3 regions of the Clostridium sardiniense genome follow, and region 3 is predicted to be linked to each of the others. Evidence: predicted binding sites of a transcription regulator. Region 3 holds the regulator's gene; each other region holds the start of a gene.
What was found. The regulator Rex, encoded in region 3, represses fermentation and respiration genes when NADH is low (regulators of the CRP and FNR family bind a similar motif). The targets are predictions, from matches to a motif close to ATTGTTAANNNNTTAACAAT.
Positions count from the first base shown of each region.

Region 1: a site for Rex is predicted at 7,971-7,990, ahead of K5V21_RS09710 (acetyl-CoA C-acetyltransferase). Genes of this name have one in related genera too.
Region 2: a site for Rex is predicted at 2,481-2,500, ahead of K5V21_RS07810 (DUF3796 domain-containing protein). Genes of this name have one in related genera too.

Region 1 covers NZ_JAIKTU010000007.1:53,177-64,160, forward strand. The annotation lists gene rpmE (50S ribosomal protein L31) at 37-243, opposite strand; gene K5V21_RS09665 (thymidine kinase) at 419-1,006, shown strand; gene prmC (peptide chain release factor N(5)-glutamine methyltransferase) at 1,021-2,793, shown strand; gene prfA (peptide chain release factor 1) at 2,844-3,926, shown strand; gene K5V21_RS09680 (hypothetical protein) at 3,986-4,573, shown strand; gene K5V21_RS09685 (L-threonylcarbamoyladenylate synthase) at 4,590-5,633, shown strand; gene K5V21_RS09690 (low molecular weight protein arginine phosphatase) at 5,654-6,106, shown strand; gene rpiB (ribose 5-phosphate isomerase B) at 6,179-6,628, shown strand; gene upp (uracil phosphoribosyltransferase) at 6,657-7,286, shown strand; gene K5V21_RS09705 (deoxycytidylate deaminase) at 7,385-7,879, opposite strand; gene K5V21_RS09710 (acetyl-CoA C-acetyltransferase) at 8,093-9,271, shown strand; gene K5V21_RS09715 (hypothetical protein) at 9,872-10,234, shown strand; gene K5V21_RS09720 (F0F1 ATP synthase subunit A) at 10,239-10,889, shown strand; gene atpE (ATP synthase F0 subunit C) at 10,948-10,984, shown strand, end outside.
Region 2 covers NZ_JAIKTU010000005.1:224,817-235,800, forward strand. The annotation lists gene K5V21_RS07790 (sensor histidine kinase) at 1-776, opposite strand, end outside; gene K5V21_RS07795 (response regulator transcription factor) at 751-1,440, opposite strand; gene K5V21_RS07800 (hypothetical protein) at 1,697-1,879, opposite strand; gene K5V21_RS07805 (helix-turn-helix transcriptional regulator) at 1,896-2,105, opposite strand; gene K5V21_RS07810 (DUF3796 domain-containing protein) at 2,108-2,464, opposite strand; gene K5V21_RS07815 (pentapeptide repeat-containing protein) at 2,688-3,323, opposite strand; gene K5V21_RS07820 (hypothetical protein) at 3,421-4,533, opposite strand; gene K5V21_RS07825 (VanZ family protein) at 4,829-5,440, opposite strand; gene K5V21_RS07830 (TIM barrel protein) at 5,538-6,284, opposite strand; gene K5V21_RS07835 (hypothetical protein) at 6,463-6,672, shown strand; gene K5V21_RS07840 (hypothetical protein) at 6,726-6,881, opposite strand; gene K5V21_RS07845 (ATP-binding cassette domain-containing protein) at 7,048-7,899, opposite strand; gene cbiQ (cobalt ECF transporter T component CbiQ) at 7,924-8,697, opposite strand; gene K5V21_RS07855 (energy-coupling factor ABC transporter substrate-binding protein) at 8,694-9,020, opposite strand; gene K5V21_RS07860 (energy-coupling factor ABC transporter permease) at 9,022-9,765, opposite strand; cobalamin riboswitch at 9,980-10,175, opposite strand; gene K5V21_RS07865 (FAD-binding oxidoreductase) at 10,329-10,984, opposite strand, start outside.
Region 3 covers NZ_JAIKTU010000003.1:80,786-91,769, forward strand. The annotation lists gene K5V21_RS03835 (electron transfer flavoprotein subunit beta/FixA family protein) at 1-56, opposite strand, end outside; gene K5V21_RS03840 (acyl-CoA dehydrogenase) at 73-1,212, opposite strand; gene K5V21_RS03845 (short-chain-enoyl-CoA hydratase) at 1,277-2,059, opposite strand; gene K5V21_RS03850 (redox-sensing transcriptional repressor Rex) at 2,330-2,974, opposite strand; gene K5V21_RS03855 (phosphatase PAP2 family protein) at 3,372-4,214, shown strand; gene K5V21_RS03860 (heavy metal translocating P-type ATPase) at 4,307-6,520, opposite strand; gene K5V21_RS03865 (ArsR/SmtB family transcription factor) at 6,536-6,895, opposite strand; gene K5V21_RS03870 (hypothetical protein) at 7,010-7,189, opposite strand; gene K5V21_RS03875 (zinc dependent phospholipase C family protein) at 7,363-7,941, opposite strand; gene K5V21_RS03880 (M15 family metallopeptidase) at 8,353-9,093, opposite strand; gene K5V21_RS03885 (mannose-1-phosphate guanylyltransferase) at 9,318-10,385, opposite strand; gene K5V21_RS03890 (aldehyde dehydrogenase family protein) at 10,585-10,984, opposite strand, start outside.

The sequences.
Region 1 (10,984 bases), on a different contig from region 3:
AAAATGGGAAAGACTTGAAGTCTTTCCCTAAATTTCTTATTTTTTAATGTTGAATCTCTTGTTGAATTTATCAACTCTTCCACCAACATCAACGATTTTTTGCTTACCAGTGAAGAATGGGTGGCATTTAGAGCATATTTCTACTTTAAGTTCTTCTTTAACAGAACCAGTTGTAAAAGTATTTCCACATGCACACTTAACCACTGCGTCGTGATGGTATTCTGGATGTATGCCTTCTCTCATGTTTTTCACCTCTTTGTGTTTTAGTTTTATTGTAGCATTGTACAATAAATAACTACTAGAGTATATCATAGTAACCTATAGCAGTCAATAAAAGACAAAATTAAAAAAAACTTTTTATAAAGGTGCATAAATGCTATAATCATTATTAACTGAAATGTAGAAGGAGAGAAAAAAATTGAGTAAATTATACTTTAGATATGGGGCTATGAATTCAGGAAAATCAACGCATTTAATGCAAGTTGCTCATAATTATGAAGAAAGAGGAATGAGAGTTTTATTAATGAAACCATCAACAGATAAAAAGGGTGGTAATAAACTTGTTTCTAGATTGGGAGTAGTTAGAGAAGTTGATGTTCTAGTTGGAGAAAATGAAAATATTTGTAATATAGTTAAAAACAATGTTAAAGAGTATGGGAAATTACATTGCATTTTAGTAGATGAAGTTCAATTTATGAAAAAAAATCAAATAGATGAATTATTTGAAGTTGCAGTAACACTAGATATTCCTATAATATGTTATGGTCTAAGAACTGATTTTAAGATGGAAGGTTTTGAAGGAAGTAAAAGACTACTATTAATTGCACATAGTATAGAAGAGATGAAAACTATATGTAAATGTGGTAACAAAGCTGTAGTAAATGCGAGAAAGATAAATGATAGATTTGTATTTGAAGGTGAGCAAGTTGCTATAGATAATATAGGTGATGTTCATTATGAATCATTATGTGGAGAGTGTTACTTTAAATATAAGAACCAAAAATAAGGAGGGGATATATATTGAAGAAATGTGACGTGGGTGGTCAAGCTGTTATTGAAGGTGTAATGATGAGAGGTAGTAAAGGAATGGCAACAGCCGTAAGAAAAGAAGATGGTAACATCGAAGTTGAAGTCAGAAAAATTACACCAATTACAAAAAAATACAAGATATTAAATATGCCATTTATAAGAGGTGGCTTTATACTTATAGATTCTTTAATACAAGGAATAAAATCATTAAATTATTCAGCCTCTTTTTTTGAAGATACTGAACCATCAGCTTTTGAAGATTGGCTTAAAAAGAAGTTTGGAGATAAAAGTAATGATGTAATAATTACTTTTACGATGTTTATTTCATTTATACTTTCAGCATTTTTATTTATTGCAATACCTACAGGAGTTGCTTCACTTTTTTCTAAACTCAACATATCTAGCATAGGTCTTAATATGATAGAGGCAGCTATTAGAATAGGAATATTGCTATTATATATGTGGGGAATTAGTAAATTAGATGATATATATAGGTTATTTCAGTATCACGGTGCTGAGCATAAGACTATCTTTTGTTATGAATCTGGAGAACCCTTAAAGGTTGAAAATGTAAAGAAATATTCAAGGTTTCACCCAAGATGTGGAACAAATTTTTTATTCCTTATAATGTTTGTAAGTATAATAGTTTTTGCTTTTACTGGATGGGGAAGTTTTTTTGAAAGGCTATTACTTAGAATAATACTAATACCAGTTGTGTCAGGAATAACTTATGAGCTTATAAAATGGCTTGGAAAGTCTGATAATAAGCTAGCAAAAATTATTGCAGCTCCAGGATTAAAATTACAAGAGATTACAACAAGAGAGCCAGATGATTCACAGATAGAAGTTGCAATTAGATCTTTAAGAGCGGCTGAAGGGTTACCGGAGGAAGAAATGACAATAACAGAACTTTTAGATGAAGGAACAAAGATATTATTAAATGTAGATAAGGAAAATGCAAGATTAGATGCTACATTATTATTAGGATATATAATAGGTAGAGATAGGCTTTATATACTAACTCATGGTGAAGAAAATATAAATAATAATGATAAGAAAAAGTATCTAGAGCTTATAGAGAAAAGAAAATTGAAGATGCCAATTAAATATATTTTAGGTTCTTGTGAATTCATGGGATTAGACTTCGATGTTGAAGAGGGTGTATTAATTCCTAGAGGAGATACAGAAATATTAGTTGAAGAAGTTTTAAATCATATAGATGATGATGAAAAGTTAGATGTATGTGATTTATGTTCAGGGAGTGGTGCTATTGGTATATCACTTGCACACTACAGAAAAAATATTAATGTAGATGAAATAGATTATTTTGAAAAACCAGAAAAAATCACAATTAAAAATATTAAAAAACATAAATTAGAAGATAGAATAAGATTTATTAAAAGTGACTTATTGAAAGTTGTTATAGATGAAGATAAGAAATATGATATCATTGTTTCAAATCCTCCATATATAAAGGAAGAAGAAATAAGAACTTTAATGGATGATGTTAAAAGATACGAACCTCATAGTGCTTTAAGCGGAGGAGAAGATGGACTTATTTTCTATAGAAGAATAGTTAATGAAAGTAAAATTCTTTTAAAGGGAAAAGGAATATTAGCCTTTGAGATTGGGCATGATCAAGGAGATGAGGTAAAAACGCTTATGGAAGAAAATAATTTTAAAGATGTAAGAGTTATAAAGGACTTAGCAGGACATGATAGGGTAGTTGTAGGAAACTTTACCCTTGTTGAAAAAGGATTATAATATGTGATATAATGTTTAAATATGAAATTAGATAATACGGAGTGGATAAAATGTTATTAGATAAATTAGCATTCATAGAAAACAAGTATGATGAATTATCAGTAAAGATTAGTGATCCTTCAATTATGGCAAACCAAAACGAGTGGAGAAAACTATGTAAGGAACATGCCGATTTAGAAATAATAGTTGGAGCTTACAAGGAATATAGAAAAGTTATAGAAGATTTACAAGATAATAAAGAAATGCTTGAGATTGAATCAGATAAAGAAATGAAAGAAATGCTTAACGATGAAATTAATGAGCTTAAGAAAAGAGAAGAAGAATTAGAAAAAGAGATACAAATTCTACTATTACCAAAAGATCCAAATGATGATAAGAACGTATTTGTAGAAATAAGAGCAGGTGCAGGTGGAGACGAGGCAGCATTATTTGCAGCTAACCTTTTCAGAATGTATACAAGATATGCAGAAAACAACAGATGGACTGTTGAACTTATGAGTACTAATGAAACTGGAATTGGTGGACTTAAAGAAGTTGTATTTATGATTAAAGGTCATGGTGCATACTCAAGACTTAAATATGAAAGTGGAGTTCATAGAGTACAAAGAGTTCCAGATACAGAATCAAGTGGTAGAATACATACATCAACTGCTACAGTTGCAGTATTACCAGAAGTTGATGATGTAGAAGTTGAAATTAATGATAAAGATATTAAGTTTGATGTATTTAGAGCATCCGGTAATGGAGGACAATGTGTTAATACAACTGACTCAGCAGTAAGACTTACACACATACCTTCAGGTATAGTAATATCATGTCAAGATGAAAAATCACAGCTTAAAAATAAAGAAAAGGCTATGAAAGTTTTAAGAGCAAGACTATATGAACAAGCAGAAGCAGAAAGAGCAGCAGGTATTGCAGAGGATAGAAAATCACAGGTTGGTACAGGGGATAGAAGTGAAAGAATAAGAACTTATAATTACCCACAGGGGAGAGTTACAGATCATAGAATAGGATTAACTCTTTATAAATTGGAAATGTTCTTAAATGGAGATATAGATGAAGTTATAAATGCACTTATAACTGCTGACCAAGCTGAAAAAATGAAACAAATGGGAAATACAGAGCAGTAATTTTAAAAAAGCCTTGCATTGATAATGTAAGGCTTTTAGAATATATAAAGGGGCAAAGTATGGATATTTATAAAGCATTAAAAAAAGAAAAAAAAGCCATAAAAAGATTTTATATATACATGGGTATATTAGCTTTGTTATTGCCAACTACATTATGGCTAACAGATATCAAAACAAAATTTTTTATATTTTATGTGCTGATTTTAGAGCTTTTAATAATACTTGCTGTTTTAAAAAAAAGGGATTATACAAAGCTTGAATTTAAATATAAAAATAATAGACTAAAGTTTACGAGCGGATTATTTAGCCAAACTAACACAATATTATGCGATACTATAGCCATAGTTCATACTGATGGTATGGAAGATTATATGAAGATAATATTAGTTAGTAATGCAAAAGTTAGAAATAGAAGAATGAAGCTAATATCAAAAGGATTTTTAAAAAGATATCCAGAAGTAGCTGAACTATATGATAAAATAAAAAGATTAGATCCAGATGAAATTTACTATTTTCAAATAGTGAAGAAAGGTGGACTAAAGAAATATCCTTTTCTAGATGAGGTATTTAAATATTGTGTTAAGGCAGACTATACTGAAGCTTGTATTGAAAATATAAAAATTGCGCGTGGGCAAACTTTAAGTTAGAAAGAAGGAATTAACTTTGAAAACAAAGATTGCTACTTTAGATGGAGCTAATGATATAAAGTACATAAAAGAAGCAGCACAAGTTATAAAAGATGGAGGAGTAGTTGCATTTCCAACTGAAACTGTATATGGATTAGGAGCAAATGCTTTAAAAGAAGAAAGTGTAGAAAAAATATTTATAGCAAAGGGAAGACCACAAGATAATCCTTTAATTATACATGTTGCTTCAAAAGATATAAGTGAATATGCAAAAAATATTCCTGAGGTTGCAACTAAATTAATGGATAAATTTTGGCCAGGACCGATGACATTAATATTAGAGAAAAAGGATATAATACCAATGAAGACAAGTGCAAATCTAGATACTATAGGTATTAGAATGCCATCAAATGAAGTGGCATTAGAACTTATTAAGGAATCAGGAGTTCCTATTGCAGCACCATCTGCTAATATAAGTGGAAGACCAAGTCCAACAGACATTGAACGATGCATTGAAGATCTTACAGGAAGAGTAGATTATATAATTGGTGGACAAAAGAGTAAAGTTGGGTTAGAATCTACTATAGTGGATTGCACTGTATATCCTCCAGTAGTTTTAAGACCAGGTGGACTAACTTTAGAAATGCTAAGAGAAATAGATAAAAACATAGCAATTGATAAAGGATTACTTAATAATTCAGAAGAATTTAAACCAAAAGCACCAGGCATGAAGTATAGACACTATGCGCCAAATGCAAAGCTTAAAATTATAAAAGGAAATAAAGAAAAAACTATTGAAAAAATTAATGAAATGGTACAAAATTATATAGATGATGGAAAGAGAGTAGGAATACTCATAACTAAAGAGAATAGTCATAGATATCCTAAGGGAGAAAAGGTTATTCTTGGAGAAGAAAACAATTTAGAAGAAATTGCATCAAATCTTTTCGAAGCCTTAAGATCTTTTAATGATCTAGATGTAGATATAATACTTGCAGAGGCTTTTAATGAAGAGGGCTTAGGCGTTGCTATAATGAATAGATTAAGTAAGGCAGCAGGCCATGATGTTATAAATGTGTAATAGTGTTTGGAGGTTTTTTTATGAAAGTACTCTTCGTATGTACAGCAAATACATGTAGAAGCCCAATTGCAGAAGAAATATTTAATAAACTGAATAGTGATAAAAGTTTAAGAGCTAAATCAGCTGGCATTACTATTGTTCCAGGAAGCTTCGTGACTGAAAATTCGGTAGAATTAATAAAAGAAGAATTAGATATAGATATTCAGGATAAAGAAGCTATTCAATTAAATAGGAATATGCTTCAAAGGGCTGATATTGTTTTAACAATGACTAATTACGGTAGAGACTTTATAAAAAATAATTATCCAGATTATAAAGAGAAAGTATTTTCAATATGTGAATATGCTGGCGTTACAGGGGAGATAACTGACCCTTACGGCAGCACAATTTCTGTTTATCATAAAATATATAAAGAATTAGAGGATATAATTCCTCGTATAATAGCTAAATTAAAGAAAGATGGAAGTGTGTAATATTTTTATTACATACTACACTTTCTTTTTTTATAAATTAAAATACTTATGAAAATAATTGGAGGTGGCGTTATGAAAATAGCATTAGGATCAGATCATGGTGGATATAATTTAAAAAATGAAATTGCATCATTTTTAAAAGATAATGGGTATGAAATAAAAGATTTTGGTACTTATAGTACCGAATCATGTGATTATCCAGAATATGCACAAAAGGTTGCAGAAGCTGTTGCAGCAAAAGAATTTGATTTTGGAATATTAGTTTGTGGAACAGGTATAGGAATAAGTATAGCTGCAAATAAAGTACCAGGAATTAGAGCAGCATTATGTTCAGATACTTTTAGTGCACATGCAACTAGACAACATAATAATGCAAATATTCTTGCTCTAGGTGAAAGAGTTGTAGGACCAGGTCTTGCAATAGATATAGTTAAGACATTCTTAGCTTCAGAATTTGAAGGTGAAAGACACCAAAAGAGAATAGATAAAATATCTCTTATAGAAGAAAAATATAATAAATAATTAATTAATATATTGGAGGAATTTAAAAATGAGTAAAGTTACAGAAATCAATCATCCATTAATACTACACAAGTTAGCATTTATAAGAAGTAAGGAAACAGGCTCAAAGGATTTTAGAGAGTTAGTTTCAGAAGTTTCAATGTTAATGGCATATGAAGTTACAAGAAATCTTCCAACTGAAAATGTTGAGATAGAAACACCTGTATGCAAAACGAAATGTAAGATGTTAGCTGGAAAGAAGCTAGCTATTGTACCAATATTAAGAGCGGGACTTGGAATGGTAGATGGTGTTTTAAAACTTATACCAGCAGCTAAGGTTGGACATATTGGATTATATAGAGATGAAGAAACACTACAACCAGTTGAATATTTCTGTAAGTTACCTCAAGATATAGCAGAAAGAGAAATAATCGTTGTAGATCCAATGCTTGCAACTGGTGGATCAGCAGTAGATGCATTAACTATGCTTAAAAATAGAGGCGCAAAGTGCTTAAAGTTAATGTGTTTAATTTCATCACCAGAAGGAATAAAGGCAGTAAAGGAAGCACATCCAGATGTTGATATATTCGTTGCTGAAATAGATGAAAAATTAAACGAGCAAGGATATATAGTACCAGGCCTTGGTGATGCTGGAGATAGATTATTCGGAACTAAATAGTTTCTTTGATTTATAATTAGTAAAATAAATAATAAAATCCCCCTATTTTATAAGAAATAGGGGATTTTATAGATATTATAATTTGAAATATAAGAATTTTAGATATCATCTACATCAAATGAAAGTTCAATTTTCTTAACAGATGGCACAAGTTCTGTTAATCTCACACCAGCAGATTCAAACATTCTCTTGGATGCCTTAACTACATCTGTGTCAGCATATTTATTACTTAAATAGATTACTTCCTTTATGCCACTTTGAATAATAGCTTTAGCACATTCATTACAAGGAAATAGCGCAACATAAAGTTTTGCATTTTCAAGTGAAACACCTCTATTATTTAAAATAGCATTAAGTTCTGCATGCACAACATAAGGATATTTAGTTTCTAAGAAATCACCATCTCTTTCCCATGAATAGCTATCATCTGAGCAGCCAAATGCAAATCCATTATAACCAACAGATAATACTCTATTAGTAGGGCTTACAATACATGCACCAACTTGTGTACTCGGATCTTTACTTCTTTTAGCTGATAAAAGTGCAAGTCCCATAAAATACTCGTCCCAAGATATAAAATCAGTTCTTTTCATAATAGAAACTCCTTCATATAAAAAAATTATGTAATTTATTAATATTATAATATAAAGGCAAGAAAAAGGGAAAAAATCGTCTGAAAAAGTATTTGTTTAAAATTTAACAAAAAACTATTGATTATTATTAAAGTAATGGTTATAATAAAAGTATGTTAAGAGTTTAACAAAGATTAAGAAATTTGTTAATTATAAATTTGGGAGGTTTTATTAATGAGAGATGTAGTAATTGTAAGTGCGGTAAGAACAGCACTAGGTTCATTTGGAGGATCATTAAAGGATGTTCCTGCAGCAGATTTAGGTGCATTAGTAATAAAGGAAGCAGTAAAGAGAGCTGGAATAAAACCAGAAATGGTAGAAGAAGTTTTAATGGGAAATGTTATTCAAGCAGGTCTTGGACAAAACGTTGCTAGACAAGCTACAATAAAAGCAGGTCTTCCAAACGAAGTTTCAGCAATGACTATTAATAAAGTATGTGGATCAGGATTAAGAGCAGTTAGTTTAGCAGCTCAAATGATAAAAGCTGGTGATACAGATATAGTTGTAGCTGGTGGTATGGAAAATATGTCAAGAGCACCATATCTTTTAGACACTGCAAGATGGGGTCAAAGAATGGGTAACGGAAAAATGGTTGACTCAATGATAAATGATGCTTTATGGGATGCATTTAATAACTACCACATGGGAGTTACCGCTGAAAATATAGCTAAAGAATGGAATTTAACAAGAGAAGAGCAAGATGAATTTGCTGTAGCTTCTCAAAATAAAGCAGAAAGAGCTATAAAAGAAGGAAGATTCAAAGACGAAATAGTTCCAGTTGTAATACCACAAAGAAAAGGAGAACCAAAAGTATTTGATACAGATGAGTTCCCAAGATTTGGAGCAACTATAGAAGGATTATCAAAATTAAGACCAGCATTCCAAAAAGAAGGAACAGTTACAGCAGGTAATGCTTCAGGTATAAATGATGGAGCAGCTGCATTTGTAGTAATGAGCGCTGAAAAAGCAGAAGCATTAGGACTTAAGCCAATGGCTAAGATTCTTTCATATGGATCAAGAGGATTAGATCCAGCTATCATGGGATACGGACCATTCCATGCTACAAAGAAAGCTTTAGAAGGAACTGGATTAGAAGTTAAAGACATAGACCTTGTAGAAGCAAACGAAGCATTCGCAGCTCAAAGTTTAGCAGTAGCTAAAGATTTAGGATTTGATATGAGCAAAGTTAATGTAAATGGTGGAGCTATAGCTTTAGGACACCCAGTTGGAGCTTCAGGAGCTAGAATATTAGTTACATTACTTCATGAAATGGAAAAGAGAGATGCTAAAACTGGTTTAGCTACACTTTGCATAGGTGGAGGAATGGGAACAGCATTAGTTGTTGAAAGATAATTATAAAAAAATATAAGTATAATTATACAAATATACCTTAGAATTTTGTTCTAAGGTATATTTTTTTATTTTTGAATAAATATAAAAATTATACTACAATTTTATGAAAACATTTAAAAAAAATCGAAAAATAATAATAAAAAATAAAAAAGCTATAAAAATATTAATTTTACACACAATAAATATGAATAAAGTGAAAACAGTATTAACAATATAATAATGCATTGAATAAGAGGAAAATTTTTTATTCAAACCTAATACTATTTTAATAGAGTGATTATTATACTTATATAGGTTATATATATCAAAAATAGGAAATAACATCAAATATTTTAAAATTTCTATTGGAAATACCAATTTATTATGACTATGAAAAAGAGATATAATTTCAAAATATTCAGAAAATTGAATAGATAACAAAAATTCAATTTGTAAAATGTGAAAAATAAAATAAAACGGATATAGTAGCAGTAAACATGAAGTATTAGAAGATAATTTTGCTTAAAAATCAAAAAATAACAAATTTTAATTAAAAATCAAGTTTTGGACAAAAAAATATATAAACTATAATTAAGAATATAATTGCCGAGGGGGTAAATTATGGTTGGAAATTTAAGTGGAATACTTAGACAAACTTTTAAAAGTAGTGGGATCATTCTTACTGCGGGACTTATAATTACATATTTAATAAATGCAAATTACTGTTTCCCATTTTTAATGGGATCAATTATTAGTATTTTAAATTTCTTAATAAGTGGTGCAGTTACTGAGAAGACTATTAATAGTGACATGAGTTTAAAAGGTATTATGCTTATGGTTAGTTTTGTAATAAGAATAATAATGGTATCAATAGTAGGATTGTTATTATTGCAAAACCAATTCAATATAGTATTTTATCTTATTGGATACATGTCCAACTTCATTTCTCTATTCATGGCAATTAAATATGAAGAAAGGAAGTGATTGAGTGGAAGCGTTATTTAAAGAAATTGGCTCTACTGTGTTACAACAATGGGGAATAATTATTATAGTAGCCATTGTTTTGATACTAATGACAAGAAATCTTTCAGTAGTACCTAAAGGAAAAAGTCAATCAATAATTGAGCTTTTTGTTGAAGGAATTAGCAATTGGACTAAGAACACTATGGGAGATAAATACACAGGATTTGCAGCTTATATCGGTGCGTTAGTTCTTTTCTTATTTTTTATGAATATAACTGACCTTATAGGTTTAAGACCACCAACAGCAGATTATAGTGTTGCATTAGTACTATCATTAACAACATTCTTAATGGTTCAAATAAATGCAATTATAAAGAATGGCGGTTTTGGATATCTTAAAGGATATATTCACCCAAGCCCAGCTTTATTACCTATCAATATACTAGAGAGAGTAATGCTACCAGTTACATTAAGTTTTAGACTTTTCGGTAACATTACAGTTGGAGTAGTAATTGTTGAATTGCTATTACAAGCATTAGGTAACTTAACTTGGTTTGCTCAATTAGCTATCCCAGTGCCATTTATGGCATACTTCGATTTATTTGACGGATTTCTTCAAACATTCATCTTTACTATATTGACAATGATTTATATAAAGATGACAGCAGAGGAGTAGCCCAAAAAAATCAATTTTTAGTCAGAGAAACTTTTAAAGTATTAAGGAGGAATTATTTATGACTGGAGCAGAATTTATAATAGGAATGCGTGCAA
Region 2 (10,984 bases), on a different contig from region 3:
TCTTTTTCTTCTATAGCAAATATATCTATTTTATTTCCTTTTTCATTTTTTGAATACTTTATAGCATTAGATATTATTTGTTCTAACATATATGCACACCATTTCTTATCAGTATAAACAAATATATTTTTATCTATAAAAACCTTAGGAAATACACCCTTATATATAAAATCTCTCTTTTTTAAATTAACCATATTATTTATTAACTCACTAAGATTACACTTATCAGTTATATAATCTCTTGAAAAATCATCTAATCTTATTACATTTAAACACTCTTCTAGATTCTTTTTAAGCATATTATTTTCTTCTTTTATATCCTTAGTATATTTATTACTTCCTATATCCAAATTACTTTTTTCACATGCTAAATCTATTACAGTTATTGAAGTTTTCATATTATGAATCCATTTAGAAAATACTATATCTCTATTTCTAACTTCTTGTTTCAATGTATATATCTCATTAAGATAATGCTTATGTACATCACTAATTACACTTAATATTTCTTCTTCTCTATAATTAATATCTGCATTATTATAATCAGGACTTACCTTGCTATCCTCTAGTTTCTCTATAAATTTTTTATATGATATAACTTCAATAATAAAATATACAATTATCACAGTTATGCTAAGTATTAGTGGATATAATGTTTCACTATCTTTAAAGAATAAATAGTAAAATAATAATATTATAAAAGTGTTTATTGTAAATATTAATAAATCTCTACTCTTTATCTTAAATACTCTAATTATCAATTCCATTAAAGACATACCCAACCCCTCTTTTTGTTACAATACAATTATTTATTCCTAAATCACTTAATCTCTTCTTAACCCTAGTCATATTAACAGTTAAAGTATTATCATCAACAAATGTAGTATCATCCCATAAAGCTTCTAGTATCTCTTCTCTAGTTATAACTTTATTTTTATTCTGTAATAGTATATTTAATATTCTATATTCATTCTTTGTAAGCTCTATTATCTCTCCCTTATACTTTAATTTCATACTTTCATGAATTAAATTTAAACCATTTTCATCTATAGCATTTGCATCACTAGAATCATCTTTATATTCACTTACTCTTCTTAATAAAGCATTAATTTTGGCAAGCAATATACCTATAACAAATGGTTTTGTAACATAATCATCTGCACCAAGTTCCATACCTCTTATCTGCTCTCCCTCTTCACTTCTAGCTGAAAGTATTATTACTGGAGTTTTATACTTTTTCCTTATCAGTTTTAAAAAATAAAATCCATCGAACTTAGGTAAATTAATATCTAATATTATTAAGCTTGGACTTATCTCCTCAACAGTTTCCATGACCCTTTCAAAATCATCTATTACTGTTACACTGTAATCATAGGCTTCTAAATATTCACTAATGTATTGTTTTAATTTAATATCATCTTCAATTAATAAAATCCCCATCTCAAACCCCTATATAGCCTAATATAATCAAGCTTATTTTCACTATATTTTACCATAGTGTTTTACATAAATAAATAATATTTATACCACAATTAAATTATTTCAAAATTTAAAAAAGACTAGATAAAATATCAGCTGGTTCCGTTTTGAGGTGCAAATATATTAAATCACACCTTAAATCACGGTAATAAATTAACATTTAAAAATAGAGTATTAATTTCTTTAATCAATACTCTATTCTTTCCCTATATATTTTTTAATTTTTCTTTTTATCTTTTACTAAAAAATTCATTGACAGCAAGTATACACCTATTAATGCTGCAAATATTATATTTCTCACCAATATAGTTATAATATTGTTTTGAACAAGATAGAAGGATACAGGTAAAAAGATAATCATTGTTATTGCAAATATTATTATAATAAATTTTTTACTCATAAACATTCACCCCTTTTTAATTAATATCTTCAAATTGGAATATTTCTTCTATTGGTGCTTTTACTGCTCTTGATATTTGAATTGCTAGTTTTAATGATGGATTATATCTTGCAGCCTCTAAATGAGATATTGTTTCCCTTCTAACATTTACTTTTTCAGCAAGTTCTTCTTGAGTAAGATTTGATAAAAGCCTAAATTTTTTTAAGTTACATATAAAACCTCCCATATCTACATACCTTTTGTTTCATAGTAATATGTTAAAAATGATTTTCCAATCGCTAAGAATTCAAAGTATAACGATAGTATAATTTTAAAAATTTCGGCAGTAACTCCATTATTAAATGCTAAAATACAAACTATCATCAGAATAGATGAAATATCAAATAATGTACTCTTTGCTTTCATTATATTGTATTGAAGCCTTTCATCATCTAATTCGTAATTTATCTTACCTTCCCAAAAGAAACTAAAGAATGCGAAGAATATAAAGAACATGTAGAAGCTAGAGTTTAATATTCCTGCGAAACCACCAAATCCAGAAAATCCTAAAATTCCATACCACGATTTAACTTTAGACTTTTTCAAAAGAATTCCTCCTTAATGTGTTATATTTATAACATTATGTTATAAATATAACACCATTAACCATATATTTCAATATATTACATAAAATATAATTATCAAAAAACAAAAAAAATCACATGCGAATGCACATGTGATTTTAATTATGATTTTTACTTAATCGGGTCATCTTATACCTTAAATCTGAACCTATTAATAAAATATCTAATCTTTTTATAACTACTAATTACTTATTTAAATATCTAATTATGTAACTTAAAGTATGGAAATCTCTATCTAATTCTGTTTGTATCTTATTTAATCCTTCAATTAAAGTTTTTTCATCAAAGTTTTCTAATAAAATCATTAGATTAAGTAAATTTATGTCTCCATCTTTTGTATCTAAAATTCTTGCCTTCTTAACGAATTCATTTTCCATTGCACCTAAAACTGCATTTCTTAATTCTTCGCTAACTTCTATCTTTGGCATTTCTTCAAATATTCTAATCTCTTTATTGCTTCTATCTAAATTCTTAGCAGCCTTTAAGTCAGTTCCTAAGAATATAGTATTTTTAAATGTTGCATCCTTAAAGTTAGCACCATCTAATTTTACTGAATCAAAAATAGTATTTTCAAATACTGCTTCTTTAAACTTACTTCCCTTTAAGTTTGCACCAACAAATTCTGCTCCCTTAAAAGTACCATTTAAGAAACTACATGATTTAAAATGTGCTCCTCTAAAGCTTACATAATCAAAATTTGATCCTGCAAAATTACAATTATAACAATTGGCTCTTTTCATATCTGCATACATAAAATTCTTATCTTTTTTCTCTGTATTATTATAATGGAAATTTCCATTACCATTTTGGTTTCTAGCCATATATTTACCTCCATCAGAAATACAATAGTTTATATTTCAACCTAAATCATATATATAATTCATCTAAAAGTCAATTTAAAGTAATATTTTAATGTTTTTATAAAATATTGCATTTACTTTTCAATATATTTATTACTTTTTGTTTTCCTTCACTCTTAAAAAGTCTATTTGGTATATACGCAATCAATAAATTATTCTTTAATAATATTAATCCATTTGATTCCTCTATGGATTTAATTGCCTCATACTTAATAGTACAAATATTATCTTCTTGATAAAATTGAATACCATTTTCTTTAAAAGTAATACTTCTATTTTTGTTTTTGTTATTAAAATATTTAATATCTTGTTCTAATGTTATCCTTTTTATTCGACCTGTTGACCACCTTGTTCTTGCAATAAGTATTACTATAACAAAGAATATTATAGATATATAAGCAGCTTTAAAGCTACTTAGACAAGCAATTAGAATTATAGTTAAAACAGCAACTAATATTGAAGAATATAAAAACACCGCTTTAGTTGCTTTTATACCAATCTTGCCTTCTTTTGTAGTAAAAATATATTTATTTAAGTTTCTAATATCATCTTCTGATCTTATATAAGTAATATCAGCATTATCTATAGTTAACTTTTCACTTTTGCAACTCTTTATATTTTCTTTTATTATTTTATAACACTTCTCTAATTCATCTTCATTATTAAATGCTTCTAAAGGAATATCAATAACATCATTTTTTAAATATTTAATATGAATAAAATCTTCAAAAATATTTACTGTATCTATCGAACAATAAGCTATCTCTTCACTTTTTAACTCATCATAGAATCTCATACTCTTTTTATCAATTTCTATTACAGCTTTTATTAATTTATTGATATTAGATAATTTATTTTCAATTAAAGAATTTCCCTTTTTCATTAATATCTTCTTTTGAATTTTAGGTATAATCTTAAATAATAGTTCATAATAGAGAAAAATTAAAACTATATAGAATAACATTTTTGAAAATACTTTTATTGCTAGATCTGTCCCAGCTGTCAATATGGTTATCAAAAGCAGAAAAGCGAATAGTGGTATAACAATAGCTAAAAGTATCTTATAGAATTTACTTCTCTTCATAGTATTTAGTGATTCAAGTTTTCCATTTAAGGATTTTTCTAATATCTCCTTATATCTTTCTTTACTTATTTCATAAGTTAACTTCAATTTTAATTTCCCCCTTAATTTTGTAAAACGCAATTTGAATTTATCCACTATCCCCATTAAATAATCAACAAACCACCACTACCATTAGTTAAAATTTAAAATTTATTCTACCACATTTTTCATATTGAAACTGTATGTTTCATGTTTAAACTACATATTTTTAATATAAATTTATTTATAATGTAAAAACTTAATATATATAATTATAGATATTAGATTTAATGTATAATACCTTCATGTTTATAGACTAAAGAAAGTAATTCTTATCCTCTAATAATTTAATCACTATCATAAGCTAATCTAATACTGATTTACATTCTAAATATTTACTCTTTGATTTAATCATTCTTACAATACAACTATAAATGTATATTCCCATAGTAAAACCTAAAGTATTTGTTATTATATCATTTATATCAAGGATTCCTCTATTTAAAGTAAATTGAGTAATTTCTACAATTATTATATAGACTAAAAAAACTGATACTAGATTTTTATTGCTGATTCTTGTTTTAAATTTAATATAAATTGATACTGGTACATATATAAATATATTAGAAATTAAAAGAAGCAATGCATGTCCAAAATAATCATTAAATTCATTTATTATTTCAAAAGGATTTAGATTTACACCTGAATAATTCCCTTTAAAAAAAGTTAAAATCATTATTATAATAAAATACATAATAGCTATTATATCAATATACCCCTTATTAAATTTCTTATCTATAATGGATCTAACAATTATAAATAACGTTATTGCTATAATAACCATTATAGACAAATATGCTAATGGCGCATCTGAAATAACTCTAGAAACTATATCTCCTAAAAAGTTATAATATAAAAACCAAATTATAAAAAGACACCCTATAAATATGCATATATTTTTTACTATACTTTTCATATTTCTTTCCTCCCGTGTAAAATATTATTTTATCTATAAATATATTTTATAATAATTAAATCTTCTGTTTTAATACGTAAACTCATATAAATTAATCTCACTTAGTTGATTTAATATTTTTATCTATTAAACTTTCTATAATCTTCTTTGAATTTATTATATCTAAATTACTATTTACAATTTCTAGTATTATCTTCCCATTATATTCAGGTAATAAATTACTAAATATATACTCAAAATCTATATCTCCATTTCCTATAGGCAAATGTTCATGAATCACATTAAATCTTCTATCTGAGATATGAAGTATTTTAGGTTTCTTAATCTTAATCATCTCCTGTAAATGATTAAGATCGTCTATGTGTGCAACATCTAATAAAAATTCTAAATCTTTATTTTGATTAAATATCTTTTCTATCTCATGAGTATCTGTAAATATTGGATCCAATTTGCTATTGTTTTCTAAATACACCGTAATACCATTTGTATTAAATATATCTAAAGCATATTTAATACTTTCATCTAATTTATATATTGTTTTTTCATCAATTATCTCATTTTCACAAATTGGATGAATTATTAATTCCTTATTATTTAATTTATTTAATATATCTAATAATTTTGGTATATGTTCCTTAAATTCATTTATATTTAGAACTGCATGAATAATTGTAGGAAACTTGTACTTATTTATTGTATCAATAAACTCTTTATCAGCTTCATGTAAGCGTAATCCTCTATTGTCATACCATAGTTGCATAAAATCAAATTTATTTTCTTTAGCAAAGATAACTTCATCTTCATATCTATTAAAAAATCTTGCTAAGCATCCTATTTTTATCATTAATAATTTTCCTCCAGTTTTATTTTCACTTCTCTCTGTGTAAAATATTATTTTATATATAAATATACTTTACCAAAACATTAAATGGTATTAAACTACATTTTTATTAATATTTGCTTTGTAATTATAATATAATGTATCTAACAAAATATCCGATATGTATCTAGGAGGCACTACTATGAAAAAATATATTATATTATGGATTTTACTAACAGTAACTATATGGATCTCATTATTTTTTATATCATCAGTCCTATCAAATATAATAATTGAAAATATCTTCTCAGATTTTGATACGGTATTACTATTAACTGGTTTTTCATCACTTTTATCAACATTATTTGTTTGCACTAATTTTTTAAAAGATAAAATAGAAAAAGGATATTGATTTTAGTATCCTTTTTCTATTTATTAAGGTTATTAATTATCTAAGAAAATAAATTAATCCAAGAAATACTGATTTTTATTACTTCCATCACTTCCCCATGCTCCATTTATTCCTCTAAATTGGCCATTAAAAATATCAATAAAATCTTTTGAATCCAATTCTTCAAGTTCTCTAATAATCAATCCTTCTGTTTCAATACGTAAACTCATATCTAATCTCCAATTATGCTTTTATTTTTAAATATAAAATAACTATTCATCATCTCATATATTGATAATAAACATTTATGTATAATTAATCCATATAATATTTTCTAAATTATTTATAAGTATATAAATAAAAAAAGTGTCCCAGGAAATATCCTAGAACACAATACTATTTATTTTCATCTCTCCAAGCCTTTATAGCTTCTCTTGCACCTGAAATTGTAACAGGAATATCTTTAAAGCCAAAGCCATCCTTCTCTTTTAATATCTCCATTAAGTGACCAATACGTGGAAGCCTTAACTTAACACTTCTAATGGCCTTCTTTTCATTAAACACTTCCTTTGGAGTACCTTGTAAAACTACTTTTCCTTCATTTATAACATATACATTATCACAAAAAAGTGGAACTATATCTATATCATGAGTTGATATAATTATTGATATACCAAGAGCTTTTTGAGTCTCTTTTAAAAGATTCATTATCTCACTAACTCCAACTGGATCAAGCCCTGCTGTTGGTTCATCTAATATAAGAACATCCGGTTCCATAACTAATACTCCAGCAATTGCTACACGTTTCTTTTGGCCAAAACTTAAACAGTGAGTTGGTTTATCTTTTAGATGCTCTATCCCAGTCCTTTTAATTGCATTATCCACACGTCTTCTAATCTCATCTTCTGGAAGCTTCATATTAACTGCTCCAAAAGAAACATCTTGATACACGCTAGCTGAAAATAACTGACTATCTGGATCTTGAAATACAACTCCAACAGATTGTCTAAGCTTTATAAGCCCTTTTCTTGAGTAATCTATAGGACTTCCATTAAATAAAACTCTTCCTTTAGTAGGTTTTACTATTCCATTTAAGTGATGAAATAAAGTTGATTTACCTGCTCCATTTCCACCTAATATAGCTGTTACCTCACCTTTTTTTATCTCCATGTCAATCCCATTTAATGCATTAGTTCCATCAGGATATTTGTAATGAAGACCCTCTAATTTAATTATATTTTCATACATTTTTATCTTCTCCTCCTATGTCTTCTAATACTTTAACATTAATGCAATCACTAGCAAAATCACATTTATAACTATTGCTGCAATATATATCTTTCCACTCTTTTTATATGGTTCTTGGAGTACAGTAAGCTCTCCATCATATCCTCTTGATTCTAATGATATGTATAGATCATTTGCCCTTTTAAAGGAACGAATAAAAAGTGTAGATGCAAGTGCACCTAAAGAACGATATCCTGATCTTAAATTCACATACCCAAGTCTTGAGTTTTGAGCCGTAAACATAGTATTTGCTGTATCTAGAAGTATAAAAATAAACTTATATACAAGTCCCATCATTTCTATCATAAGCTTTGGTACTTTAAGCTTTTCAAGTACTGAAAGTATATCAACCATTGGTGTACTTAATGATAAAAAGTACAGACATGATACTGAACCTAAAACTTTAAAGAACAGTCCTAAAGCCTTATATAATCCATACTTTGACACCCCTATAAATGTATTAAACATATGTACTGAAAATAAAAACATATTAGGATCTTTAGAAAAATTAACAGTTATAGTAAGTACTCCAATAATTAAAAATGCCATTGGTACTAATAAAAGCTTAAAATAAACTTTTTTAGGAGTGCCACTAAATTTTAGTGTGGCAACTCCCATAATTAAAAATACAGCTATTGATACTGGTAGCCTGTCTGCAAAAAGACAAACTATTAGAGTAAGTATTGCAAATACAAACTTCTCCATTGGGTTTATCTTTTTTAGTTTTGATGAATAGGCATACTTATCAATATTTATCATTTATTTTCTCCATCTAATCTCTTTCTTTTTCCCTTAAAGTATCCAAGACCAAATCCTATAACTCCAGCACCAATTGCAGCTTGAAGTGCAAATAATAAACTTTCTATTTCTCCACTTTTAGGCTCAAATATTGGAGCAAACCAAGGTTCATAGTCCTTATCTATTTGAGTTATAGCAGCTTCTGCTGCATCATCTGATCCACCAAACTCTCCATCTTTTGCAATGAAAAATGGAACTATTGCAAGTGCTACAACTATTAATATAAGTATAATATTAGTCTTTAGACTGCTTGTCTTTTCTTTCTTTTCTACATTATTACTCAAATTAAATTCCCTCCTTTGATAGGATGTTAAGATCCATTAAATCTTCTTTATCATAAGCTGCTATTGCATTAAATATTACAACAGTTAATATACCTTCACTTATAGCTAGAGGTATTTGTGTTACTGCAAATATACCCATAAATTTAATTATAGACGCCATAGCACCACCTGCTTCTGATGGGAATGCAATTCCAAGTTGTATTGAAGTAGTCATATAGGTTGCTAAATCACCAAGTGCAGCTGCAAGGAATATTCCAAGCCATCTTGGTCCATTTAATTTTTTAACTAATTTATAAATTCCATATGATACAAATGGTCCAACTACCGCCATTGAGAATGTGTTTGCGCCAAGAGTTGTAAGTCCTCCATGTGCTAAAAGTATTGCTTGGAATAAAAGTACTATAAGCCCTAAAACAGTCATAGCAGTAGGTCCAAATAAGATTGCACCTAGACCTACACCAGTTGGATGTGAACAACTTCCAGTTACTGATGGTAATTTTAATGCAGATAAAACAAATGCAAATGCTCCTGCCATTGCAAGTAATATCTTAAGACGAGGGTTTGCACTTATTGTCTTCTTAATTGAGAATATACCGAAAATTACAAATGGAATAGTAAATGCTCCCCATTCTATACACCATTTTGGTTGAAGGAATCCTTCCATAATGTGCATAGCTGATGCCTTAGTTGGTATAAATAATATCATTAATGTGATACCAACAAAAAGTTGAATTCTTTTTGACATATTTGACATAATATAAATCCGCTCCTTAAATATAATAGATTATAAATTGTTAATACTGCTCTCTAAATTATCTTTTTTAAAGTCAGGACACTTTAAGTAAACCCAATAAAATTGCATATAAAAAAGCCTCTTGACACAAAATCAAGAGGCTCGATGAATTTCAAAAAACATAATTTATTCATAAGCAAAGCACCCCCTATATCCCGTAGAGTTTGTGATCTTTTAAAAATAGGCAGGTCTTCTGGCTCAAGTATCAACACCTATTGTAGCCTTCCCAGAGAATAATCCAGTGGCATAGTTTACAATAAGCTCCTCTATTACAGCGGCGGGACCGCGTGGGATTCAAACCCACTTCCCTTTTAATCTTCAAATATATTAATATTTGTTAAACCTATTTTCAAATTTTCAATTTTTCCTAAACTCATTGTACATTATTTAACAATCCTGTACAAGTTAAATACCCAAAAATTTCAGGTATTTATTTAATTTAAATATATTTTATACACAAAACTATCCCCAAGTATCATTTTTTTAATAACACTCAGGGATAATATTACAATATTTTATTCACAAACCTTACCAGGATTTAAAATATTCTTAGGGTCAAAAGTTAACTTGATTCCTCTCATGATACCAATTAATTCATCACTTAATGATTCATTTAAGTATCCTTTCTTAGCGAATCCAATTCCATGTTCTCCTGATACTTGTCCTTTTAATTCTTTTGCTCTGTCATACATGCATTGCATAACTTTTTGAAGTTTTTCATGCCAAGTCTTTTCATCTAATGCATCTCTTAATAGATAAATATGAAGATTACCATCTCCGGCATGTCCAAAACTCTTAATTCTAATATCATATTCTTTTTCTAATTTATGAGTGTACTTAACAAATTCAGCAACTCTATTTCTTGGTACAACTACGTCAACTTCATCCATTTCAGTAGTTGATGCCTTTATTGCTTCTAGGAATGCTCCTCTTGCAGACCAGATTGATTCTTGTCTTTCTTCTGTATCTGATATGAATGCATCTATAGCACCTTCTTTAAGGCATATATCTGCAACCTTTTCATAATCCTTTTCTATTTCTTCTCTTGAATTTCCATCAAAAGTTAAAAGTAAGTATGCATCTGAAGTGTGGTCTGGGAATTTCTTTCCTAGATATTCTTCTGCTGCAACTATTGCTTCTTTTTGCATAAACTCAATAGCTGTTGGTATTG
Region 3 (10,984 bases):
TCTATTTTAACCGCTGTTGTATCTGGAACTTGTTTTAAACAAACTAATATATTCATTCTTAAAAGGCCTCCCCTATCTTAACTTGCTTCCTGCGATAACCATCTTTTGAACTTCTGAAGTTCCTTCGTAGATTTCTGTTATCTTAGCATCTCTCATCATTCTTTCTACTGGATATTCTTTAGTGTATCCATATCCACCGAAGATTTGTACTGCCTTAGTTGTAACTTCCATTGCAACATCTGCAGCAAATAATTTTGCTCTTGCAGCATCAACTGAATATGGAAGTCCAGCTTGCTTTAAGCATGCTGCTTTATATACTAAATGTCTTGCAGCTTCAACTTTTGTATCCATTTCAGCTATCATCCATTGTAATCCTTGGAATGCTGAAAGTGGTCTACCGAATTGCTTTCTTTCTTTCATGTAGTTAACAGCTTCTTCTAAAGCTCCACCTGCAATACCTAATGCTTGAGCAGCTATACCAATTCTACCACCATCTAGAGTTTTCATAGCTATTCCGAATCCTTTACCTTCTTGTCCAATTAAGTTTTCCTTTGGAACAATACAGTTTTCCATTATTAACTCAGTAGTTGATGATGCTCTAATTCCCATCTTATCTTCAAGCTTACCAATTGAGAATCCTGGGAAGTCTTTTTCAACTATAAATGCTGATATTCCCTTTGTACCCTTGCTCTTATCTGTCATAGCAAATATTATGAAAGTTTCAGCAACTCCACCATTTGTTATGAATATCTTTGAACCATTTAAGATGTAGTTATCTCCATCTAAAACTGCAGTAGTTTGTTGTCCTGCTGCATCTGTTCCTGCTCCTGGTTCAGTTAAACCAAATGCTCCGATTTTTTCTCCCTTTGCAAGTGGCACTAAATATTTTTCTTTTTGTGCTGGCTTACCAAATTCATTTATTAATGAAGCACAAAGTGAAGTATGAGCTGAAAGTATAACTCCAGTTGTTCCACATACTTTTGATAATTCTTCAACTGCTAGTATGTATGAAAGTACATCTCCACCAGCTCCGCCTAATTCTTTAGCAAAAGGTATTCCCATCATACCTATCTTAGCCATCTTTTCAACGTTTTCCATTGGGAATCTTTCTGTTTCGTCGATTTCAGCTGCAATCGGTTTTACTTCGTTTATAGCGAATTCTCTAACCATTTGTCTTACTAATTCTTGTTCTCTAGTTAATTGGAAATTCATTTAAATTACCCTCCTAATCAATACACCTTGATTCTTTTTAGTGATTTATAATTATTATTAAAATTTATTTATTTTGGAAGTTCTTTTCTCTTCTTTCCATGAAAGCAGTCATTCCTTCAACTTGGTCTTCTGTGCTGAAGCACTTACCAAAATCTTCTGCTTCTATCATGATTGCTTCATCTATATCAACTTGCATTCCTCTTCCTATTGCATCTTTACATAACTTAACAGCAATTGGTGCATTAGCCATAATCTTAGTTGCCATAGCTCTTGCCTCTTCCATTAAGTTTTCTAGAGGAACTACCTTATTTACTAATCCTATTCTTAAAGCTTCATCAGCTTTGATCATGTCACATGTATAAATAAGTTCTTTTGCTTTTCCTTCTCCAACTATTCTTGCTAGTCTTTGAGTTCCACCAAATCCAGGAGTTATTCCAAGACCTGCTTCTGGTTGAGCAAACTTAGCTTTTTCTGAAGCTATTCTTATATCACATGCCATTGAAAGTTCACATCCACCACCTAGTGCAAATCCTGAGATTGCAGCTATAACTGGCTTGTCTAATTTTTCTAATCTTCTAAATACTTTATTTCCTAAAACTCCAAATTCTCTTCCTTGCTCTTCGTTTAAATCTTTCATTTCTGAAATATCTGCTCCTGCAACAAAAGATTTTTCTCCTGCTCCAGTTAGGATAACGCATGTTATGTTATTGTCTTTTTCTAGATCAGTAACTACAGTGTCAAGATCCTTTAAAGTTTCTGAGTTTAGAGCATTTAATGCCTTTGGTCTATTAATTGTTACGATAGCTAAATTTCCTTCTTTTTCAAGAAGCACATTTTTTAATTCCATTAATAAAGCCCTCCCTTTATAATTACGTTATTTATATTTTCATAATTAAATTAAACTTCATGATACAAACGATACCCTATACCATCGATTTCATCTGTAAAAACTTAACAAAATCATCAAAAAATTTGATGTTTGTTAATATTATAACAAATGATGTTAAAAAATAATTGAAGCCTTTCAACTTCAATTACAATTATAATACTTTGTTAAATTTTTTGCAATATAATTCTGTGAATTGATGAAAAATTTTTAACAAAATCCTTTTATTTACTATTTTATTTTGTCATTTTTATCATGCAGTAGGTATATTAATGTTAATAAACTCTCACTAAGATGTACATTTTCTACAGTTACCTCATCTGGTACCGCAAGATCAACTGGCGCAAAATTCCATATTCCTTTCACACCACCACGGACTAAAGTATCACAAACTTTTTGTGCATTTATTCTAGGTACACATATAACACCTACATCTACACTATTATTGCTTAAGAAACTTTCTAAATTATCTATATCCTGTATTTCAACATCTCTTATTCTCATTCCTAGAAGCTTAGGATTTGCATCAAATATAGCCTTTAAATTGAAGCTCATCTTCCCAAATCTAGTGTAATTAGCAATCGCCTGACCTATATTACCAGCACCTATAATTATTGCATTATACTCTTTATCTAATCCAAGTATAGTGCTTATTTGATTTGTAAGTTCTCTTACATTATAGCCGTATCCTTGCTGCCCAAAATCACCAAAACAATTTAAGTCCTGACGTATTTGTGAAGCAGTGAAGCCTATCTTTTCTCCAAGTTCCTTTGAAGATATTCTATCAACGTCATTATTTAATAACTCATTTAAATATCTATGATATTTAGGCAATCTCTTGATAACAGCCATAGAAATATTTTTCTTTTTTTCCATACTGTATTCTCCTTAATTAATCTTTTTTTTAACAATGTTCATATATATTATTAACAACTTTTGTTTAAAAACTCTAAATTTAGAGTAAAATTTTTTAACTAACATTATTATATTATCATAAAAACAATAAAAATAATCTATTTTTCGTTATAAAAAATAAAGTTTATATATAAGTATAGACTTATATATAAACTTTGCTTCAGATATAAAGTCTATATATGACTTTATAACAGGATTCATTATCCTGTATGCTACCCATCTGTTCTGCCTGAAAGATTTACCGTAGTAAATTATACTTAGCTTTATATACTTTGTCAATGGAATTACTTGTATTATAAGGCTTTCATAGGATATAATGATATTTATTTTAATATTTATAATAGCGAGGATTTAACTTATGGAAATAATACAATATATACAAGGATTTGCAAATCCTTTTCTTGATTTCTTCTTTAGTACTATAACTCATGTTGGTGGTCCAGTAATCGGAATAACTTTTTCTGTTTTATTGTTTTGGTGTGTTAATAAGCGTTTAGGCTATAAGTTTTTATATGCTATAATATTTTCATTTTCCCTTAATAATATTCTTAAAGGGTTCTTTAACTCCCCTCGTCCAATAGGACAAGATGGTATACTAAGTAACGAAATTTCTACTGCAACTGGAAGTTCATTTCCTTCAGGTCACTCTCAGGCAAATGCAACTACCTTTGCTTTTATAATGAATCAATATAGAAATGTATATGTATGGATACTTGGCATCTTTATGCTTATTATGGTTCCTTTATCTAGACTATATTTAGGTGTTCATTGGCCAAAAGATGTAATAGCTGGGACATTTATAGGAATACTATCTGTTTTTATATCAAATAAAATATTTAATTCATCCTTTGATAAATCAGCAAAATTAATGATTTATTCTTTAATACTTTTTATAGTTATAGGAATATTTGTTCCAAGCAACGATTTAAGTAAAGCCCTTGGAGCATTTATAGGATTTATTGCTTCATTAATAATAGAAAGAAAATATATTAATTTTGATCCTAAAGGAAGCTTTATTAATCATTTGATAAAGTGTTTAATTGGAATAAGTGGCGCACTAATAATTTATCTTATATTCTCAAAGCTACTACCATCTAATTATTTTACAATATTAAAATACTTCTCAATAACAATGTGGGTTGTCTCCATCTCTCCATATATATTTGTTAAGTTTAAATTATGTAATACAACGTCTATTTAATATAATCTTTTATACTATTAGGAATAAAAAAGGATCCCAAGTAATTGGGATCTTTTTTATCTTAACAACTAATCCTATTAAGATATTATATTTTAGTTTTTAAGTGCTCTCATTGAATTTAAAACAGCAATTAAAGTAACTCCTACATCTGCAAATACTGCTTCCCACATATTTGCATCTCCTATAGTCGCTAGTATTAATACTAATACTTTTATTCCTAATGAGAATATTATATTTTGCCATAGTATCTTATTAGTTTTTCTGCCTATCTTAATAGCATCTACTAATGCTGATGGCTCATCTTTCATTAATACAACATCTGCTGCTTCTATCGCTGCATCTGATCCTATTCCACCCATTGCAACACCAACATCTGCTCTTGCAAGTACTGGCGCATCATTTATACCATCTCCAACAAAAGCAAGCTTACCATTTCTTTCTTGGTTTAAAAGTTCTTCTACCTTTTCGACCTTATTATTTGGTAAAAGCTCTGAATAAATGTTGTCTATTCCAATTTCTTTACCAACTGATTCTGCAACCTTTTTACTATCTCCAGTTAGCATTACTATATTTTTAACGCCAATCTCTTTTAATTCCCTAATTGCATCTTTTGTATCATTTTTGATTTGATCAGATATTATTATATTTCCTTTATATTCATTATCAACAGCTATATATACTATAGTTCCAATATTCTCTTCCTTGGTAACTTCTATATCGTTAGCTTTCATTAATTTTTCATTTCCTGCAAGTATTACATGTCCTAACGCTTTAGCTACAACACCTTTTCCTGATATTTCTTCATTACTATCAATCACTATATCACTTAAATCTTTATTAGTTGACACTTTATATTCTTCAACTATTGATTTTGCGATTGGATGATTAGAATAACTTTCACAAATAGCTGCATATTTTAAAAGTTCACTTTTTGAAATATCTATATTATTTATCTTATTGACCTTAAATACACCCTTAGTTAGTGTTCCTGTTTTATCAAATACTACTGTCTCAATATCTTTTAAAGATTCTAAATAGTTTCCACCTTTAACTAATATACCTTTCTTAGATGCTCCTCCAATTCCAGCAAATAATCCTAAAGGTACTGATACTACTAATGCACATGGACAAGAAACAACTAAGAAAATTAATGCTCTATATATCCATTCGCTAAAATTACCATCTCCTGTTACTAAAGGAGGTAATATAGCTAATGCTAATGCACATATTACTACAATTGGTGTATAGTATCTTGCAAATTTAGTTATAAACTTTTCTGTTGAAGCTTTTTTGCTACTTGCATTTTGTACCAACTCTAAAATTCTAGCAACTGTTGAATTTTCAAACTCGCTTGTCACTTTAACTTTTATAGTACTAGTACTATTTATGCATCCTGCAAGTATTTCATCTCCACTTGTCTTACTTACTGGCATTGATTCTCCAGTTAATGCTGATGAATCTATTGAAGTATTACCTGATATTATTATTCCGTCTAGTGGTACTCTTTCACCTGGCTTTATTATGATTATATCATCTATTTTAACTTCCTCTGGTGAAACCTTAATCATTTTATTATCTTTTTCTAGATTTGCATATTCAGCCTTTATATCCATAAGTTCTGATATTGAATTTCTTGATCTATTAACTGCATAGCCTTGGAATAATTCCCCTATTTCATAGAATAACATAACTGCTACCCCTTCTGGATATTGACCAATTGCTATAGCTCCAATAGTTGCTATACTCATAAGGAAGTTCTCATCAAATACTTTTCCCTTAAGGATATTTCTTAAAGCACTTAGAAGCACTTCTCCTCCAACAAAGAAGTATGAAATTATTAATATTATTGCATTCTCATTTAGTATCATTCCTACTATAAATAGTATAATACCAACAATAAGTCTAATGTTTTCCTTTATAAACCCAATAAACTTACTATCATTAATTTGGTTATTTTCTTTAACTTTATTAGCATGTCCATGTTCATGATGGTCATGCCCATCATGATTATGCCCAGTACAAACTCCACCACTACAATGTGATTCACTATTCTTTACAGGTTTTGATGCTAATGAATATTTTTCTACATCAACATCAGGTTCTAAATCCTTAACTACTTTAGTAACTTTATCGATCATATCTTTCTCATCAATGTTTGCATCATATTTAATTATTAAAAGTTTAAATGAAAAATTTAAAGTTACCTCTTCCGCCTCTGGAAACTTACTAACAATGCTTTCAATCTTACCAGCACAGTTAGCACAATCTAATCCATTTAATGATAGCTTTAACCTCTTGCTTTCCATAAAAATTTCCTCCTTTTATTCATTTACGTGATTTAATCCTTCATTAAATATTCTCATAATGTGCTCATCATCTAATGAATAATAAACAACTTTCCCTTGTCTTCTAAACTTAACTAATCTTGCATTTTTCAATGTTCTTAATTGGTGAGATACTGCTGATTGAGTCATGTTTAGAAGAGCCGCTATATCACATACACACATTTCACTTTCATAAAGCGCACATATTATTTTTATTCTTGTTGTATCTCCGAATACTTTAAATAATTCTGCTAAATCATATAAAGTTTCTTCTTTTGGTAATCTCTCTTTTGTATAATCCACTCTATCTTGATGTATTATATTACAATTACACTTATCTATTGAATTATTACTCATAAAAATCTTCCTTTCATATGAATGATTGTTCATATGTTCATTATATGCTTTCTTACTAAAAAGGTCAACATTAAAAAATAAAAAAAGCATAAAATAGTAAAAACTATTTTATGCTCATACACTTTCATGTTTTTTAAAATTTTCAATAATAAGACTTAGTGCTAACATAATTGCAGTTATGATGATTTGCCAAATTACCTTTTTTTCATTATTCACAAGCAAAGGAATGGTTATAAATAAAACTGCCCACACTAGAAGTAGTATATCATTCAGATACTTTGCTTCTAACTTCATTACATCACTCCACTCATCCTCCAAATATATTTAAATTATATCATAATTATATAATTTAAAATTGTGAATCGTTTTGCAATTTAACCCTCAATTTGACCTATTTTTTATATTTCATTCCTTATTACAAGTAAATTTTCAATATAACTAAATATTCCCTAGATATATTAAAATCCTTATATAGCTACTCTATTTTCTTTTTCATTTGCAACTATTGATTCAATAATCATATTAAAAACATTACTACATACATAGTAAGCAAAATTCAAATCATTTGTAAAGCCTTCTTCTAATTGATATAACTCTAAAGTCTTATCTATAAATTCTCTTACATTATCTATTTGCACCCTATTATTCTTTATAACATTTATCTTATAATTTTTTGCAACTTTTGAAAGTTCTCTCTCATAAAGAATATGAGGTTTTATTGCATTTTTAAATTCCCATCTTTGAAAATGAGGCAAGCAATAATAGTCAGTCAAGAAGTGACAGATAACCCCTAGTTCTCCACTAAACTTTCCTATACTGCTTTCGTTATTTATCTCAGTTATAGAAAGAGAGGATAATCTATCTATCATATCAACTATCATATCTATACTTTCTGTATAATAATGCTTTTTAAATTTATATCTTGAAGCACAATCTGGCTTTATGTTTCCCCATATAAATCTTTTTCTATTTATTAAATGTGATCTATCTTCTCTAAGATTGTCTAATATATAATCGGCTATCATCATGTGAGTGTTCATCATCATTTAAACATCACTTCCTTATCAAATTTAAACCTTAATTTCATCTTACTATAATCATCATATAAAATATATGTTATACTTCTGGACAAGTTGCTAATTATTTCAGAAAAGGTTTTACTATTTCAATCTAAGGTAATTATTTCTTTAATTACTTTTATTTTTAAATTACCTTAGTCCACTGTTTTATTGTACCACTTTTAAATGCTTTTATTACAAAAAATTGAAATAGTAATCTAAAATTAATATATTTGATCTGTATATATTAACAATATTTATATATACTTCTTATAAATAATAGCACTAGTAATTATATACAAAAATAAATGAAGGTATTTTTTATGTACCTTCACTTACTATGACTAACGCCTTGCCCCTTATGTCTATTGGGCTTAATCTTTATATAATTATATATTCTTATTTTTTCATAAATTCCTCTAAAGTTAATCCCGTTTCCTGTATTTTTTTTGCAACATCTTTACCTACATATCTTATATGCCATGGTTCATACTTATAGCCTGTTATATTTTCTTTTCCTTTTGGATATCTAAGTATAAAACCATAACCATGCATATTTTTCTGCAACCATGTAAATGCATCAGTATTCTCAAAATTATCTGTTAACGTTGTATCTTCAGGAGATCCAACATCTATAGCTAAACCTGTTTGATGCTCACTATAACCTGGAACTGCAACATACCTTTTTGTATACTCTATTCCTTGACTTTTTACACTTTGATCAAATACATTCTTCTGATATTCATAAGTTCTATATGCCGAAACTGGTATTAATTCAATTCCATCATTTTCTGCTTCTTTAAACATTTCTTGTAATTTTTCCGCTGCCTCTTTTTCCATAAGTATCTTTTGATTTGTTTTAGTATTTACATTTACTAAGTTACCTGGTTTATACTCTGATTCTAATCCTTTCTCTTTATTTACAAGCAAAATTTGATTTTTATATACATTTGCTACAGTCTCAGTTTTTTCATCTTTTATACCTGACTCTATATATTTTTCATCAGATTTTATATTAGTATTAATCTTTTTTATACATACAAAAAAGATTAATGGCAATATAATTGATATTAAAATAATTGTTGTAGTTCTACACTTTTTCCTATTTATTTTTCTTCTTTGTTTATTATAAAATTTCATATAAAGTTCTCCCTTCTATAACCTTAATGTAACTTAATAAGTTCTATTAGTTATAAACTTATCGCTTCAAAGTTGTAAGTTAATATAATACTTAAATAGCATATTATTTAGTAAAGTTTTGTTTGTCTTATAAAAACTATAATTTGATATGTATATTTGAAAGTATATCCAATTATAAAAAAATTAAAGCAAGCCTAATTTAAAATTAAGCTTGCTTTTTATAACTACAAATATTTTTTATAATCATTTGCTCTATCCAAATCATTTAATAGGTGCTTTATTTCCTGATCTTTATCTCTATCCATTACAAGAAGTACATCTCCTGCATCTACTATTACTAGATCCTTAACGCCTAAGCCTATTATAAGATTTTTCCCTCCAAATACTGAACAGTTTTCACACTCTTCTAAATAAACATTTTTAGATACTGCATTACTTCTACTGGCATCTAAGAATCTACTAAGTGCATTAAAGCTTCCAATATCATCCCAGGAGAAATCGCATTTAATAACATACGCTTTTCTGGTTTTTTGCATTACTCCAAAATCTATAGATATTCCATCTATTAATTTATATTGTTCCTCTATTACTTTCTCTTCATCATCTCCGCCTATATGCTTATATATCTCCATAAGTGGCTTGTGCATTAATGGAAGATATTTTTCAATTTCTCTTAGTATTACATCTGCTCTAAATACAAACATGCCCGAATTCCATAAATAAGTCCCTTTATAAATGAAATCTTTTGCTACTTCAAGATTAGGTTTTTCAGTAAATCTTGCTACCCTATAAGCTGGTCTATTTCCGCTAATCCTGTCGCCCATCTCAATATATCCATAACCAGTTTCTGGTCTTGTAGGATCTATCCCTAAGGTTACTATACATCTTCTCCTATTTGCCAATTCTACGGCTTGGGCCAGAGTTTCTATATATTCCTTTTCATTTTCTATATAGTGATCTGATGGTAGCACTATCATTACCGCATCTCTATCTTTCTTTAAAAGTCTAACTGCCGAAAGGCCTATGCATGTTGCAGTTTCTTTATTCATAGGTTCTGTAATAATATTATCCTTTTCGATATCACTAAGTTCTTCTTCTATCTTTTCTCTATAATTTTGGTTTGTAACTACGTAGATGTTTTTCTTGTCTATTAAAGGAGCTATTCTGTCTACAGTATTTACTAAAAAACTTTTATCATTAATGATTTTTAGAAATTGCTTAGGTTTTTCTGCTCTAGACAAAGGATACAATCTACTTCCTTTACCACCAGCTAAAATAAGCCCGTATATCACATCTTTTCAACTCCATGTAATACTTTAGTGTATTCTATGTTAATTTTTAGAACTTTGTGCAATAAAAAAAGCCGTACCTATTTATACGGCGCGACTTTAAACCCTAAATATTACTTTTATTTCTATAAATATCATCTATGATATCAAATTATTTCTCTATTTCAATTAATAGCTTTTAGCCTAATAAAATACATTTATTTTATCTTATATGAAATGCATCTACCATACTACATCTACGCTTCCTGCAGAACGATTTAGCAGAAGTTAAACCTTCACCGGTAGGACCTGCTATAGTAAATGTTGTATATCCTTCTCCTCCTACACCTATTCCTGCATAAGATGGTGCATTTTTAACAAAGATTGTTGTTTCAAGAAGTCTAGCCATTTTTGTAAGCTTTTCAACATTCTTTGAATGCATTATAGCTGTATGTCTATTGCCTTGTTCAGCAACATAAGCACATTCAATAGCTTCATCAACGTTACTAACTCTTACAATTGGTAATATTGGCATCATCATTTCCTCTAAAACAAAATGATGATTTCTATCAACTTCCATAATTATTGCCTTTATATCCTCATTAACATTGATCCCAAGCTTA